DNA from 3 places in the Amycolatopsis sp. NPDC006125 genome. Region 2 is predicted to be linked to each of the others. Evidence: riboswitches for the same ligand, from Rfam matches in the RefSeq annotation. Region 2 holds a riboswitch; each other region holds the start of a gene.
What was found. A riboswitch is a leader RNA that binds a small molecule or an ion and turns the genes downstream of it on or off. The one in region 2 is predicted to bind cobalamin.
Positions count from the first base shown of each region.

Region 1: linked by a shared signal. The riboswitch ahead of ABZ193_RS17030 (CbtB-domain containing protein) and the one ahead of ABZ193_RS05015 (HoxN/HupN/NixA family nickel/cobalt transporter) in region 2 are both predicted to bind cobalamin.
Region 3: linked by a shared signal. The riboswitch ahead of ABZ193_RS33800 (ABC transporter substrate-binding protein) and the one ahead of ABZ193_RS05015 (HoxN/HupN/NixA family nickel/cobalt transporter) in region 2 are both predicted to bind cobalamin.

Region 1 is NZ_JBEXTZ010000029.1:36,432-41,793, forward strand. It holds gene ABZ193_RS17020 (M56 family metallopeptidase) at 1-742, shown strand, start outside; gene ABZ193_RS17025 (CbtA family protein) at 767-1,504, opposite strand; gene ABZ193_RS17030 (CbtB-domain containing protein) at 1,517-1,750, opposite strand; cobalamin riboswitch at 1,781-1,970, opposite strand; gene ABZ193_RS17035 (ABC transporter ATP-binding protein) at 2,017-3,072, opposite strand; gene ABZ193_RS17040 (iron ABC transporter permease) at 3,069-4,547, opposite strand; gene ABZ193_RS17045 (iron ABC transporter substrate-binding protein) at 4,646-5,362, opposite strand, start outside.
Region 2 is NZ_JBEXTZ010000006.1:43,201-48,562, forward strand. It holds gene ABZ193_RS05000 (ATP-dependent DNA ligase) at 1-213, opposite strand, end outside; gene ABZ193_RS05005 (DMT family transporter) at 174-1,100, opposite strand; gene ABZ193_RS05010 (TetR/AcrR family transcriptional regulator) at 1,172-1,774, shown strand; cobalamin riboswitch at 1,821-1,991, shown strand; gene ABZ193_RS05015 (HoxN/HupN/NixA family nickel/cobalt transporter) at 2,035-3,087, shown strand; gene ABZ193_RS05020 (sigma-70 family RNA polymerase sigma factor) at 3,076-3,630, opposite strand; gene ABZ193_RS05025 (zf-HC2 domain-containing protein) at 3,801-4,529, shown strand; gene ABZ193_RS05030 (helix-turn-helix transcriptional regulator) at 4,496-5,362, opposite strand, start outside.
Region 3 is NZ_JBEXTZ010000091.1:10,497-15,858, forward strand. It holds gene ABZ193_RS33790 (hypothetical protein) at 275-508, shown strand; gene ABZ193_RS33795 (iron chelate uptake ABC transporter family permease subunit) at 521-1,558, opposite strand; gene ABZ193_RS33800 (ABC transporter substrate-binding protein) at 1,555-2,550, opposite strand; cobalamin riboswitch at 2,623-2,745, opposite strand; gene ABZ193_RS33805 (MOSC domain-containing protein) at 2,774-3,406, opposite strand; S-adenosyl-L-homocysteine riboswitch at 3,420-3,495, opposite strand; gene ABZ193_RS33810 (sulfite exporter TauE/SafE family protein) at 3,515-4,291, opposite strand; gene ABZ193_RS33815 (methyltransferase domain-containing protein) at 4,393-5,214, opposite strand; gene ABZ193_RS33820 (DoxX family protein) at 5,332-5,362, shown strand, end outside.

The DNA of each region.
Region 1 (5,362 bases), on a different contig from region 2:
TGAGGACTGCTGGACCGCGCTCTCCCGTGGCACCCTTCCCTCGGCCGGGCAACTGACCGGACTGGCCGGAGCGCTGCTCCTCATCGTGGTGGCCGCCCGGTTCGCCCGGTACACGGTGCGCGACCTCCGCGAGCGGGCCCATACGAGCGAAGAGTGCCTGACCACACTTCGCGCTATCGCGCGATGCGACGGAGATTCGCCGCCGACCTTCTGGGTCGACGACGACGAGCCGATGGCCTTCAGCCTCGCCCGCCGTCCCGCCGGCATCGTGGTGGCGACGACCGGCCTCGCCCGGACCCTGTCCCCGGTGGGAACAGCTGCCGCACTCGAGCACGAGTACGCCCACCTGCGCGGCAGGCACCACCTGTTGATCCTGCTGCTCGATTCCCTGAGCAAGGCACTGCCGATCGTCCCGTTGTTCCGCCAGGCCCCTGCGGCGGCACGCGAACTGGTCGAGCTCGCCGCCGACGACGCGGCAGCCCGCACTTGCGGCGCCGAAGCGATCCGCTCAGCCATCAGCGCATTGGCCTCTCACGACCTGCCGTACGGCTCGCTCACACTCGCCGACGACTCCGTCAGCCACCGGCTGACCCGGCTGGACGCCAACCCCGCACCAGCCCGACCGCGCCCGCGGGCAGTCTGGTCGGGCCTTGCGGCCCTGACGGCGGTGGTCCTGCCCGCGGCCGCCGCCATCGGCGTGCTGACCGCTGTCATCGCGACCTGCCAGCTCGCCGTTGCCTGAAAGCGACGCCCCTCGGCTGCCGCCCTACGAGTGAGCCAGGCGCGCCGGTGCTCGATGAACCACGGGCCTCGCCCGTTCGCCGAGCAAACCGAACCCCGCTCCCAACGCGGTCCACAACAGACCGAGCGAGGCCAGCGAGAGCAGCCGGAACTGCCAGACCAGCGTCGCCGGGGCGGTCACCGGATCCGGGTTGTCCGGCAGCAGGAACAGCACGATCAGGCCGATGACCACCGTTCCCGCGACCGCGAACTGTCGCGCCGGGTCCGGCACGCCCCGCCGTCGCAGGTACCCGGCCAGCTGCCAGGCCGCCATGACGAACACGATGCTGATCGCGATGGCGGCAAGCCATGAGTTCGCCCGCTCGGAGACCGTCGCGGGCGCGCCGACTCCCGGCGGGTTCCCGGGATACCGCAGGAACGGCAGGAACTCCACGGCCAGGAACGCCGCACCGGCGAGGCGCAACGACAGCGACCACGGACGATCCTCCGGCCGCCGGCGCTGCAGGACCGCGTACACCACGGCGAACAGCACTCCGAAGGCGAGGCCGGTGACCGTGGTACCGAACAGGAGCCCCGCCTGCTGCGTCGAGCGGCTGAACACCTCTGCGGATTCCGGCGCACCCTCGGCCGCCCGGCGGGCCGCTTCCAAGGCGATGGCGCGGTCGAGAACGGGCTCGGCGAACACCCAGGAAAAGGCTCCGGAGAGCAGGCCCGCGGCACCGCCGGCGAGCAGCCCACGGCCGAGGAGAGGCAAGAGCGTCATGACCGGCCCCGTTCAGTGGCACGGCGCGGCGAGCAGGTGCCGTCCGTCGTGGGCGAATTCGTGGATGTAGTTCATGGCCGACGAGAGTTCGCCGAACACCGGGGACAGCAGCGCCCCCTGGTCCAGGAAGATCGCGTAGAGCGTGAGCAGGGCGATCGCCACCGCCAGTCCGGCGATGACGATGTCGCGGGCGCCCTTGGTCAGCACCCGCGACCGGGCAGGCTGGGGAACGGCTGGAGTCGCCACCCTTCATCTCCTCACGGGGTACACGCGCCCCGGTCAAGGAAGCCGACGGGTCAGTGTCCTGACTCCCGGGTCACCGCTCGCCCCGACCTTCCCGCCGGAATGAGCCGGCCGTGGTCGTCATGGGGTTCGCTACCCGGTCACAGTGGCGGGACCGTCCCGGAATCACACCGGGTTCCTGCGCACCGTCGCCTCGATCTGCACTTGTCGGCAAGCAGCATCTCCCGGCGCCCTCGCCCGGTCAATCCGGCAACCGGGCGGATCTACTATCAGTGATCGTTGTCACTGTCCGATGTGGGGAAGGCGAGTACGTCACCGTCCACCGCGAGCCGGACCCGGTCTCCGGGGTCAGGCAGACCCACGCAGGGGACCCGGGCGGTGATCCGCGGGCCGCCGGGCACGATGTCGAGCACCACCGAGGCGTCATGGCCGTAGAAGCTGACCTCACGGACCCGTGCTTCCACCCCGGCTTCCTCGCCCGCATTGACCTTGATCTGCTCAGGTCGCACCAGAACCTCCGCCGGGCCTTCGACCGTGACTTCCCGGACCGGGACGGTTCCCAGAACGCAATCCGCGATGCCATCGCGCACCCACGCGGGCAGCAGGACGGCCTCGCCGACGAACCGCGCCACGTCCGCGTCCCGCGGCCGGTGATAGAGCGTCGCCGGTGCCGCGAGCTGCACCAGCCGGCCAGCACGCATCACGGCGACCTCATCGGCGAGGGACAGGGCCTCCGCCTGGTCATGGGTCACCAGAACGGCGGTCGCGCCCGCGCCGCGCAGTGCGGACAGCACGGCTCTCCTGGTGCCCTCGCGCAACCCGGCGTCGAGTGCCGAGAAGGGCTCGTCCAGCAGTACGATCGCAGGTGCGGGAGCGAGCGCGCGGGCCAGCGCGACACGCTGTTGCTGTCCCCCGGAGAGTTCGTGCGGGAAGCGGGACGCGAGCTCGTGGTCCAAACCGACCAGGTCGAGCAGTTCGGTCAGGCGGTGGCCGGCACGGCGGGCGTGCCGCGACAGCCCGAAGGTGATGTTCTCGGCGACGGTCCGGTGCGGAAACAACGCACCCTCCTGGGGCACGTATCCGACCCTGCGCCGTTGTGGCGGCATCGACCGGCCGTCGGCGAACACCGTCCGGCCACCGAAGGTGATGGTGCCGGAATCGGGATCGGCGAACCCGGCGATCAGCCGTAGCAGGGTGGACTTCCCGCACCCGGACGGACCGAGGATCGCGGTGATCCCGCGGGCCGGGACGTGCAGGTCGACACCGCGGAGTACGCGGGTCCGGCCGAACGACTTGACGATGCCGGACAGGGTCAGCTCGGTCATCTCCCGGTTGCCCTTCTCGCCTCACAGGTCAGCAGGTAGGTGGCTGGGGCGGACAGCAACACCATCACGACAGCGAAGGGGGCCGCCGCGCCGTATTCGACGCTGTTGCTGTACTCCCAGAACTGGGTCGCCAGGGTCTGCGTGCCGATCGGCGACAGCAGGAGGGTGGCGGTGAGCTCCGTCGCGACGGCGATGAAGACGAGCGCGGCGCCGGTGCCCAGGCCGGGAGCGATCAGCGGGAGCGTGACCCGCCGCAGGGTTGCCAGACGCGTGAGACCGAGACCATGCGCGACGTCTTCGAGCTCCGGTGGGGCCTGTGCCAGCGCCGTCCGCACGTTGACCACCGCGCGGGGCAGGAAGAGGATCGCGTACGCGACGATCAGCAGGACGGTCGTCTGGTAGAGCGCGGGCGTCAGCCGGATGCTGACGGTGACCAGGGCCAGGGCGACAACGATGCCGGGAAGGCCGCTGCCGAAGTAGGTCAGCCTTTCGATCGAGGTGGCGAACCGCCCTCGGTTCCGTACCGCCAGCCAGCCGACCGGGATCGCGAGCAGAACCGTGACGACCGCACCCAGGGCCGCCAAACCGAGGGACATCCCCGTCGCCGAGAAGAGCTCCCCGGTCGGGACATCGGCCGGCGGACCGGTCGTGAGCCAGAACGCGAGGCTGCCCAGAGGAACTCCGAGCGTCAGGAGGACGAGAGCGGCCAAGGTCACGACCGCCGGCCCGGTGAAACCGCCGAGCCTGGTCGGCGCGGCCTGTCGTGCGGCGCCCGCCCCGACCCGGGCGTACCGCAGCCGGCCCTGCAGCCGCAGCTCACCCAGTAGCAGGAGCAGGCAGAGCAACGCCAGCACGGCGGCGAGCATGTTCGCGGCCGGTCCGTTGAACGAGGACTGGAACTGGTCGTAGACGGCCGTCGTGAACGTCGGGAAGCGCAGCATCTGCAACGCTCCGAACTCCGCCAGCAGGTGCAGCCCGACGAGCAGGCACCCGCCCAGCACCGCGGGCCGCAGCTGTGGCAGCACGACGAGCCGGAACGTGCGGAACCGGCCGTACCCCAGGCTGTGGGCGCTCTCCTCCAGCACGGGGTCGAGTCCCCGCAGTGCCGCGCCCACGGGGAGGTACACCAGCGGGAAGTACGACAGCGTCACGATCGAGACGGCGGCGTAGTACCCGTTCGCGCCCGGCAACAGGGACACCCATCCGTAGCTGTTCACGAAAGCGGGAACGGCCAACGGGGCGACCAGGAGCACGTGCCACACCCTGCGACCGGGCAGCGAGGTCCGCTCGACCAGCCAGGCCGCGCCGATACCGATCGCCGCGGACAGCAGCACTGATCCGCCTACCAGCCGGACGGTGTTCCACAACAGTTCGGCGGTGCGCGGACGGAAGACCAGTTGCTCGATCTGCGCCCACCCCGCGCCGATGGTGTAGACGACGACGAATCCCAGCGGCACCAGCGCGAGCAACCCCACCAGGCCAGCTGCCGACCGGAGGACAGCCGTCCCCCGCGGCCGTCTCCCAGCCCGGAACCGGCGGGCGCCGGCCCGCACCGCCGGCGAGACCGAGCGGCTCAGATCAACCCCGCCTTCTGCATCATGCTCACGACCATCGGCCCGTTCAGCGTCGCGAGGTCCACGGCGGGCGGGTCCAGCTCGGTGAACGGCTTCAACTTCGGGTTGGCCGGAACACCGCTTGCCACGGTGTACTCCAGCGCGTTGCTGTCAGCGAGGATCTGCTGACCTTTGCGTCCGGTCAGGTACCGGACGAGCTGCTGGGCCTGGGCTTGCTTCTCGCTGCTCTTCAGCACGCCGGCCCCGGAAGTGCTGACGAAGGCACCGGCATCCTTCCCACCGAAGAACTTCAGCTCGGTGTTGGCGCTGATGGCCCCGGCCTGGGCGCGGTCCTTGTACCAGTAGTAGTGGTAGATCACGCCGGCCTGGATCTCGCCCGCGTTGACCGCGGTCAGCACCGCGTTGTTAGTACGGTAGATCTTCGCGTTCGCCTTGAGGCCGTCCAGCCACTGCTGCGTCGCCGCTTCGCCTTCGACAGCCAGCACCGCACTCACGATCGCCTGGAAGTCCGCGCCCGCCGCGGCGACCCCGATCTTGTCCTTCCACTCGGGCTGGGCGAGGTCGACGATCGAAGCGGGAAGCTGCTCGAGCGTCAAGGCCTTGGTGTTGTACACGAGGACGGTGGAGCGGGCCGCGAAACCCACCCACTCGCGGTTGCCGGGAACGAAGCGCTCAGGCACCTGCGACAGCGTCGCGTCCTCGATCCGGGCGAACAA
Region 2 (5,362 bases):
TTCGTCAGCCGGGCGCGCGCCCAGCTCGGCCAGCGTGCGCCACCCCGTGCCGATCCGGCCCTGGGTGGGCCGTCCGGTCAGGAAGGCGACCACGGCGGGCAGCTCCCGCTCGTCCGCGCGGTTGAGCAGGTCCGCCAGCGTCGCGATCTTCGCCTTGCGCGAGCGGGTGGCCGCTAGCGAGGCGGAGGCTGTGACGACGTCGGCGAGCAACATGCGGACATCATCTCCCGCCCCACCGACAATTTCCGGGGACGCAGGACCAGCGCGACCGCGCCGAGGCAGACGACCAGCCCGAGCAGGCCACGCAGCGTGATCGTGTCGTCGAACATGAGCCAGGCGAGGATCATCGTGGTAGGCGGTGTGAGGTACAGCAGGCCGGACACGGTCGTCACCGAGCTACGACGCAGGACCAGCCAGTAGCAGCCATATCCCCCGAACGTGGAAAACACGACGACCCACCCGACCGCGACCCAGAAGTCCGGAGCCGCCGGCGCGACCAGCTGCCCGGTGGCCGCCGCGATGCCGGTGAACAGCACCGCGCTGGTCACGCACTGCACCACCAGCCCGTCCCAGAGCGGCACGGCCGAGGCCGTCTTGCGTTCGATGAGCGTGGCCGCGACCAGTGCGAGCATCGCCAGGAACGGCAGCGCGTAGGCCAGCGGCGGGGTGCCGGGGCGGCCGGACAGGTTGTCGCCGACCACCAGCGCCACCCCGGCCAGCCCGCCGACCAGCCCGGCCCACCGCAGCGCGCCCGCGCGTTCGCCCAGCACGAACTGGCTCAGCACCACCGCGACGATCGGCTGCAGCGCCGCGATCAGCGCGGACGTCCCGGCGGCCACGCCGAGGTCGGCCGCCGCGTAGACGCAGTACAGGTACGCGCCCTGGGAGAGCACACCGAGACCGGCCTGGATCGCGGCGTCGCGCGGCCGCATCGAGCGCCGCCGGACCACCCACCACACGCCGAGCAGCAGCCCCGCGGCCAGGAACCGCCAGGCCAGGAGGGACACCGCGCCGCCGGACCTGGCGCCCAGCGTCGCGCCGACGAACCCGGAGCTCCAGAACAGGACGAAACCGCTTCCGGCGACGACGTTCCCCCGCATGCACCCTCCCGCGCAGGTATACCGGTCTGTATAGTCCACGGTAGCTATACCGGTCGGTGTACTGTCAAGTCGTGGAGACGGACAAGCCGCTGACCCCGGCCGCCGAACGGATCCTCACGGTCGCCGGGAAACTGTTCTACGACAACGGGATCCACGCGGTCGGTGTGGACACGATCGCCGCCGAGGCCGGGGTCACCAAGAAGACCCTGTACGACCGGTTCGGCTCCAAGGCCGACCTGGTCGCGCTCTACCTGCGCCGCCGGGACGAGCGGTGGCGGGAGCGGGTGCGCTCCTTCGCCGGCTCCCGGACGACTCCGGCCCAGAAGCTGCTCAGGGTGTTCGACGCGCTCGCAGACTGGCTTGACACCGAGAACACGCGCGGCTGCGCGTTCGTCAACGCGCACGCCGAACTGCCGTCGGCCGACCACCCCGGCCGGCAGGTGATCGCGGCGTCGAAGCAGTGGTTGCTGGGCTACCTGCGGGATCTGGCCGTGGACGCGGGCGCGCGGAACCCGGCACGGCTGGCGGAGGCGCTGCTCGTCCTGGTCGAGGGCGCGACGGTCGCGGCGTCGCTGGAGGTCGCGCCGACGGCGGTCGCCACGGCCAAACGCGTCGCGAAGTCGCTGGTGGACGAAGCGACGGCGGCGCAGCACAACTCGGCGTCCCGGCGGTAGGGCGCCGGTCACCGGGATGGCTCTTGCCCCGCCGCGAGGCCGAAACGTACCGTGAGCGGGCCGTGGTGCTCGGGAAGTCCGGTGTGAAACCGGCGCGGCCCTCGCCACTGTGAACGGGAAGTCCCGGCCCGGGACAGCCACTGGACGCGAGTCCGGGAAGGCGGGCCGCGGATGTCGATCCGAAGCCAGGAGACCGGCCACGGCACGTTGGACCATCCACGAGGTGCTGGAAGGCGGTCTCCATGGGGACTTCACCCACCATGTCCTGGCGCAGGCAGGACACCTACCGCACGGGTCTGTTGCTGCTGGCGATCGTCGTGTTGCACGCGGTCGCGTTCGGGATTCTCGCGTTGCTCGTGGTGCCCGGGCACTACGCCGTCGGCGCGCAGGTGTTCGGCTTCGGGCTGGGACTCACGGCGTACACGCTCGGCATGCGGCACGCGTTCGACGCCGACCACATCGCCGCGATCGACAACACCACCCGCAAGCTGATGGCCGAGGGGCAGCGCCCGGTCTCGGTCGGGTTCTGGTTCGCGCTCGGGCACTCCACCGTGGTCGTCGTGCTGGCGGTGCTCGTCGCGATCGGCGCGAAGGGCATCCTGAGCTGGACCGAGGACGGCTCCTCCGCGCACAAGGTGCTCGGCGTGATCTCCACCGGAGCGTCCGGCGGGTTCCTGTACCTGATCGGCATCCTGAACCTGGTCGCGTTGATCGGCATCTGGAAGGTGTGGCGCGAGCTGCGCCGCGGCCGCTTCGACGAGGCCGAGCTGGAGGCGCGGCTCGACTCGCGCGGGTTCGTCAACCGCTTCCTCGGCAGGCTCACCCGCTCGATCCGCCGCCCGGGCCAGATGTACCTGGTCGGGCTGCTGTTCGGCGTCGGATTCGACACCGCGACCGAGGTGCTGCTCCTGGCACTGGCCGGGTCCGGCGCGGCGGCGGGCCTGCCCTGGTACGCGATCCTGTGCCTGCCGCTGCTGTTCGCCGCCGGCATGAGCCTGTTCGACACGCTCGACGGCACGTTCATGAACTTCGCCTACGACTGGGCGTTCGCCAACCCGGTCCGCAAGATCTACTACAACCTCACGATCACCGGCCTGTCCGTCGCGGTGGCGCTGGTCATCGGCACGATCGAGCTGGTCGGTGTGGCCAGGGACGACCTGGGCTGGTCGGGCGCGCTGATCGACTGGATCGCGGACATCGACCTCGACAGCGTCGGCTACATCGTCGTCGGGTTGTTCGTGGTGGTGTGGGCGGCCGCGATCGCGTACTGGCGGCTCGCCAGGGTCGAGCACCGGTGGAGCTCAGCCGAGTGAGGCCGCCCGCCCGTTCGAGCTGAGCGCGGCGGTCAGGTCCTCGCGGGCCCGGAACACGCGGGACCGGATGGTGCCGACCGCGCAGTCGCACACCTCCGCCGCGTCGGCGTAGGACAACCCGATCACCTGCGTGAGCACGAACGCCTCGCGGCGCTCCGGCTCCAGCTCGGCGATCAGCTTGCGCAGCACGACGAGCCGGCCGTGGTCCGGCGTCTGGGCGCCGCTCTGCTCCGCGGTGGCCACCCAGTCGTCGACCTGGCTGGTCTGCGGGCGGCGGCGGGTGCCGCGCAGGTGGTCGGCGGCGACGCGCTTGGCGATCGACAGCAGCCACATCCGGGCGGGCGACCGGCCTGCGAACGACGGCAGGGCGGCGAAGGCGCGCAGGTAGGTCTCCTGCACCAGGTCCTCGGCGACGCCGGGGTTGGACAGGTAGGTCAGCAGGCGGTGCAGCTGCCGTTGGGTGGCGGACACGAAGCGCTCGGCGGCCACCCGATCGCCGCGCGCCGCCAGGAAGGCGTCCCGGGTGATCTCGTCGTCGTCCACGTTCGCGTTCCTCCCAGTGCGGCCTGACGGTGCGGGCCCTGACCGATGACCTTATGGCCTCCGCGGCATCCGGCGTCAAGGAAACATCACAGGTCTGTGAAATCCCAACCGGTCCCAGAATCCGGAGCGGTGAGGGGAACCATCCAGTGCGCGCGGACGACAATGCAAATATGGACTGTGCAACCGCGCGCGAGGCGATCTCCGCCAATCTCGACGGCGAGGACCCCGGGGTGGATCCGGTGGCGCTCGACGAGCACGTCTCGCGCTGCGCGGCCTGTCTGACCTGGCAGGACGAGGCGGCGGCGGTGACGCGCCTGGTGCGCCTCGAGCCGGCCGCCGCGTCGCCGGACGTGTCGGCGCGAGTGCTCGCCCACGCGCCCGCGACCGCCCGGCCGGTGCGGCTCGACTGGCCGCGGCTGGCGCTGGTCCTCACCGCGATCGCCCAGTTGTCCATCGTGGTGTCGCTGTTGTTCGTGCCCCAGCGGATGGCCGACGGGATGGCCGTTCAGCCGGGATCGCACCTCGAACACGAGGCCGCGGCGTTCAACTTCGCCATCGCGATCGCCCTGCTGTGGGCGGCCGCGAAGCCGCGGCAGGCACGCAGCCAGCTGCCGGTCCTGCTCAGCTTCGCCGCGGTGCTCGTCGGGTTGTCCGTGCTGGACCTGGTCGCCGGCCGGGTCGGCTGGGAACGGCTGGCCAGCCACCTGCCGCTGCTGTTCGGCCTGTTCTGCGCGGTGCTGGTGGCGCGCCGCGACGGCCGGCGGCCGTGGCCGGGCAACCGGGCCGGTGCCGAACCGGCGAGCCGCACCAGCACCGGCGAGACCGGCCGGGACCTCGCCGAGCCGTCGGCGCAGTCCCGGAAGTATCAGCCGCCCGCCGCGCGGCGCAACGTGGCCTGATCGATGTCGTCGGTGGCGATCCAGCTGGCCAACAGGCCCAGCGCGCGCTCGGACTCCGAGCCTGGTTCGGCGGTGTAGGTGACGATCGCCTGGTCCGGTTCGTCCGGCAGGCGCAGCGTTTCGTACCGCAGGTGCAGCTCGCCGACCAGCGGGTTGTGGATCCGCTTGTGGCCGTGTGCCTTCTCCCGCACGTGGTGCCCGGCCCACAGGTGGCGGAACAGGTCGCTGCCCAGTGACAGCTCGCCGATCAGCTGGGCCAGGCGCGGATCGCCGGGGCACCGGCCGGCCTCGGCACGCAGGTTCGCCACCAGCTCCTCGCAGACCTGGTCGAACTCGGGGTGCAGGGCGCGTGCCTCGTCCTCGCCGAGGAAGAACAGCTTCGGCAGGTTGCGCTCCTGCGGCGGCAGCGAGCCGAAGTCGAACGCGATCGCGCCGCCCATCGGGTTCCACGCCAGCACGTCGAGGTAGCGGCCGAAGACGAAGGCAGGCACCGACATGGCGTCGAGCAGTTGCTGCACCGCCGGCCGCACCTGCTGCACGGGGCACCGCCCGGCTCGCTTGAGCCGCGGCGACGCGAGGTTGTGCAGGTAGGCGCACTCGTCCGGGGTGAGGCGCAACGCCCTGGCGAGTGAATCGAGCACCTCGTCCGACACGTTCCGCGCGCGGCCCTGCTCCAGGCGGGTCAGGTAGTCGACGCTGATCCCGGCCAGCTGCGCCAGTTCCTCGCGGCGCAGCCCGGCGACCCGTCGCCGCGTCACCCCCTGCGGCAGTCCCACGTCGCGCGGGTCCAGCGCAGCGCGGCGGGCCTTGAGGAACGCTCCGAAATCAGCTCC
Region 3 (5,362 bases), on a different contig from region 2:
GTGCCGGAGGTGTCGCGCCCACCCTCCGCGCGGGCCTTATCAGTGAATCGAGGCGAAAGCAGGGCGTGTTACTGGCAGGTCTTCAACAATTTCAGGGAATCCAGGAGATGTCGTCGGGGTCGCCGCCGATGAGGGTCTGCCGGGTGTCCTGTGAGCTGGCTCGCATGCCCCACGACGCTAGCGATTGTTGAACGATCCGTCAACCCGGTTGCTCGATTGTTCAACGATCCCCTATTCTGTGGCGCACCACACCGTTCTCGGAAAGGTGCCAGCGATGACCGCGTCCACCCTCAGCCACCGCGACGTCGAGTTCCTGAAAGCGGTTGCCGACGGCCGCGTGGAACTGACCGCGAGCAGCGAGCCGCACGTGTACGTCGACGGACTCTCCTGCTGCGACCAGTTCGGCGCGCGACTGCTGATCCACGCCGGCCTGGTCCGCCGCGTCCCCGGCACCGGCTCCCGCATCCCCGCCAAACTCACCGACGCCGGCCGCGACGCGATCAGGTGACCCGTTGAGCGCTTAGGCGGCCGCCCGCCGCGTCCACTGTGGACGGCTGCGGTACAGCACGGCCACGAACGCGGGCACGCCGATGATCGACGTGACCACGCCGACCGGCACCTCCTGCGGGTCGAGCACCGTACGCGCCAGCGTGTCGACCCACACCAGGAACACCGCGCCGGCCACGGCGGTCACCGGCAGCAGACGTCCGTGGCCGGGGCCGACCAGTGCGCGGGCCGCGTGCGGGAGCACCAGCCCGACGAACCCGACCGCCCCGCAGGCGCTCACCAGCGCGGCCGTCAGCAGCGCGGTGACGCACATCAGCACGATCCGCGTCCGCGTCAGCGCGACCCCGAGCGCCGCGGCGAGGTCCTGTCCGTAGGCGAGCACGTCGAGCGTCCGGGCGTGGCCGAAGCACACCAGCAGCGCGACGACCAGCACCGCGGCGCACACGCCGACCTCGGACCACGACGCGCTGCTGAACGACCCGAGCAGCCAGAACAACACGCCCCGCGTCGTTTCCGCGTCCCCGGCCGTCAGCACGACGAACGAGGTCAGCGCGGAGAACAACTGCATCGCCGCGACCCCGGACAGCACCACGCGCTCGGTGGTGCCGCCCAGCGTCTGGCTGAGCAGCAGCACGAGCCCGAACGACACCACCGCCCCGGCGAACGCCCCAGCGGACAACGACACCACTCCCCCGCCGACCCCGAGCACCACGACCAGCACGGCGCCGGTCGACGCGCCCGAGGACACCCCGAGCACGAACGGGTCGGCCAGCGGGTTGCGCAGCAGCGACTGCATGACCGCCCCGCACACCGCCAGACCCGCGCCGCACACGGCGGCGAGCAGGGCGCGCGGGATCCGCAGGTGCCACACGATCCCGTCGCGGACCGGCGAGAGCACCGGCTCCCCGAGACCGAGGTGGGCCAGGACGGTGGCGTAGACGTCGCCCACGCCGATCCCGGCCGGGCCGATCGTCACCGCGACGGCCACCGACACCACGAGCAGCGCGAGGCCCCCGGCGCACAGCGGCAGGACGCGCGCGGTGCGCGTCACCCGGCGAACCCGAACCCGCGCAGCGCCGCGGCGACCTGCTCGGCGCCGTCCACGGTGCGCAGCGTCGGGTTCATCGCCTGCCCGGACAGCAGCACGTACCGCTTGTTCCGCACCGCGGCCAGGTCGCGGGTCACCGGGTGCGACTCCAGGAACGCGATCTTGGCGGCCGCGTTCTCCGCGGTCTGCGAACGGCGGGTCAGGTCGCCGAGGACGATCACGTCCGGGTCGCGTTCGGCGACCGTCTCCCAGTTGATCTGCGGCCACTCCTCGCGCGTGTCGTCGAAGACGTTGCGGGCGCCGACGGTCGTCGTGATGATGCCGGGCGCGCCGCAGCAACCCGCCAGGTAGGGGGCCTCGGAGTTGGCGAACCAGAACATCAGCCGGGCGTTCGCGCCTGCGCCCGCGACCGCGCGCATCCGTTCCCGCAGGCTGGTGACCAGCTGTTCGCCGCGGTCCTCGACGCCGAAGATCCGCGCGAGGTCGCGGATCTCGGTGTAGACGGCGTCCATGGTCAGCGTCTCGGTGCGCGCGCCGTCACCGCCGCCGCTGGTGTCCTTGGCGCACTCGGTCGGCGACAGGTAGGCGGGCACCCCGAGCTGCTCGAACTGCTCGAGGGTGGCGACGCCGCCCTTGCCGAGGATGGCGCCGAACGAGGCGGCGACGAAGTCCGGCTCGGTGGCGAGCACGGTCTCGAACGACGGGTAGTTCTCGGCGAGCCGGGGCACCTTCGCGTTGTCCGCGGCCAGGTGCGGCAGCACGGGATCGGTCCAGGTGGCGGTGCCCGCCATGCGGTCGGCGAGGCCGAGGGACAGCATGATCTCCGCCGCGCCCTGGTTGAGCGCGACCGCCCGCCGCGGCGGTTCCGGCACGCGGACCTGGTGGCCGCAGTTGTCGACGGCCACGGCGGCGGTGTCTCCGGAGGGGGTGGCGCTCGCGCACCCGGTCAGCGCCAGCACGGCGGCGAGGAGCGGGAAGGTGATCGATCGGCGCACAGCGGCCCCTAGCGTCGAGGGCTCATGCGCGGAGCCCGGTCCGGCGGTCTCCCCCGTGGCGGGGGTGCCAGCAGGTCTTCGGACTCGGGGTCGTCCGGGCGGAACGCCTTCCCGGACCGCGTGGTCCAGTGGCCGTTGTCCCGCCCGTCGCCGCTCACCGCTGCGCGTCAGTTCCGGATTCGCACCGGATTCCCTGGCCCCTCGCGGGGCACGACTGGCGGGCTCACGCTACCACGACGACCTCGTCCCCGACCCCGACCGTGCCGGGTTCCACAGTGGACCCGTAGACGCCGAGGCACACGTCGTGCTCACGCGCGATGCGGCGCAGGACGGCCGGGTCGCGCCGGCCGGTGCGCGGATCGACGTTGACGACGACGCAGCGCCGGTCGCGGCGGTCGACCCGGATGCGGGTGGCGCCGATGCGGAGCGTGCGGCCGATCCAGTCCTCCTCGGGCACGTCGGTGTCGACGAGGAGGTTGGGGCGGAAGCGCAGCGGCTCGGCGCCGGCACTGCGGGTGGTGATCAGGGACAACGGCGCGCTGTCGAAGGTGCCGCGGTCCAGTTTCTGGACGCTCGCGGCGCCGAGCTCCGCCGCGAGCGCGGGATCGGTGACGTCGTGCAGGCGGCCGTCCGGGGTGCGGACCTGGGACTCGCCGACGACCTGGTAGCGGACCAGGTCGTTGCGCCTGCGGATGGTGAGCCAGGGGAAGCCGTTCGCCTCCTGGCCCGGCCGGACGAACGCCCAGCGCCGGTCACCGTCGAGGCCGTGCCAGGAGACGGCGGCCTCGTCCAGCGGTTGCGCGGCCATGGACTTGACCGGGTAGCGGAAGATCGCGGCGAGGTGTCCGACGAGCATCTGCGCCTCCTCGGGTGAGAAGGCGCCCTTGCTGCAGGAGACGGTGCCGAGCGTGGCGGGCCGGGCCCGTCGCAGCGCCCCTCGGCACCGCCCGCGAAGGTAGCACTTCTAGTTCCAGGCCTGCCAGGCCAGCGTGACGGCCAGGCCCATGCCCGCCAGCGCGATCGCGACCCGGAGTGGCGCCGCGGGCAGGCGGCGGACCACCGCGGGCCCCACGAAGGATCCGGCGACCAGACCGAGGCACAGGGCCGCCGCCGCGGGCCAGAGCACCGAGCCGGTGAACGCGAACACCACGGCGGCCACCAGGTTGGCCGCACCGGTGACGATGTTCTTCGCCGCGTTCGTCCTGGCCAGCGGCTGCGCCCAGGCCGCGGACAGCAGCGCCAGCATGATCACCCCGGCCGCCGCGCCGAAGTAGCCGCCGTAGATCGCGACCAGGAACGCGCCCGTGGCGGTGCCCGCGGTCAGCCCGCCGTCACCACGGCCGGCGCGTTCGGCCAGGCGCGGGGAGAACAGCAGGAGAATCGACGCGCCGCCGATCAGGAACGGGACGATGTAGGCGAACGTGCCCTCCGGAGTGAGCAGCAGCAGCGCGCTGCCCGCCGCGCCGCCGACCGCCGTGATCGCGCACAGCCGCAGCAACCGGGCGCGCTGCCCGCGCAACTCGGGACGCGAACCGGCCGCCGAGCCGACCGTGTTGCCCATCAACGCGACGGTGTTGGTCACGTTCGCGGTGACCGGCGGCACACCGATCGCCAGCAGCGCCGGGTAGGACACCAGCGACGCGAGCCCCGCGATCGAACCGGTCAGGCCCGCCCCGACCCCGGCCACCACGAGGAACAGCAGTTGCCACGGGCCGAGGGTGAGCAGCGGTTCAGCGGGCACGTTGCGCCAATTTACCGCAGGAGCAATCGTTTTCCGGCCGTGCGAGACGAACCCCACTCCTCCACTGTGGAATCAGAGTGCGCTGTCCAGAAGGGACTCCGTCACGGCCGGCGCGCGGTGACGAGCCAGGCAGCCGCGCCCAGCAGCACGCCGTCGGGCGTCTCGTGCGGGACGAGGGCCTCGGTCAGCGCGGCGACCGCCCGCTCGACCGTTTCCGCCGGGTACCGCTCGAAGATCGTCCGCAGCATCGCGCCGCGGCGCAGGAAATCGGCCGCCGACGTGGCGTCGGCGCCGAGCCGGACCGGCGCCCGCACGTCGTCCACGGCGATCCCGGTCAGCCCCGCGCCGGTCAGCAGCTCGCGCAGGTAGCCCGGCTGGGCGAACGAGAACGGGCCGGGGCCGGGCGGGACGGCGTCGGCGGTGTCGACGTGCGGGGCGACCGCGTCCAGCGCCAGCACCCGGTGCTCGTTCTCGCGCACGTCCTGCCAGCACAGGAACGCCAGCCGCCCGCCGGGCCGCAGCGCCCGCGCGACGTTGGTGAAGGCGGCGAGCGGGTCGTCGAAGAACATCACGCCGAACCGGCTGAGCGCGAGGTCGAACGAGGCCGCACCGAAGTCGTGGACCTGCACGTCGGTCTGCTCGAACCGCACCCCCTCGAGCCCGGCGGCACGCTCCCGCGCCACGGCGAGCATCGGGCCGGACAGGTCCGCGCCGAGGACGGTCGCGCCCCGCCCGGCCGCGAGCAGCGTGGTGGTGCCGCAGCCGCAGCCGATGTCGAGGACCCGCTCGCCCGGCTCGATGCGGGCGGCGTCGAGGAGGTGCGGGGTCAGGTGCGCGAGCATCGCGTCGTAGTGCTCGGCGTGGTCGGCCCAGTAGCGGCCGGTGTCGCCGTTCCAGTCGCGTGCCTCGTCCTCGTTGGCCATGCGGTCACGTTAGCCCGCGCCGCCTCGTCCGGTGGGTGATACGGAAGGAGGCGTGTCACGTGAACGTCGTGTTGTGGATCTGCCAGGGGCTGCTCGCGGCGCTGTTCCTGGTGTCCGGTGTCCGGACTGCTCAAGTCCACCCAGTCGA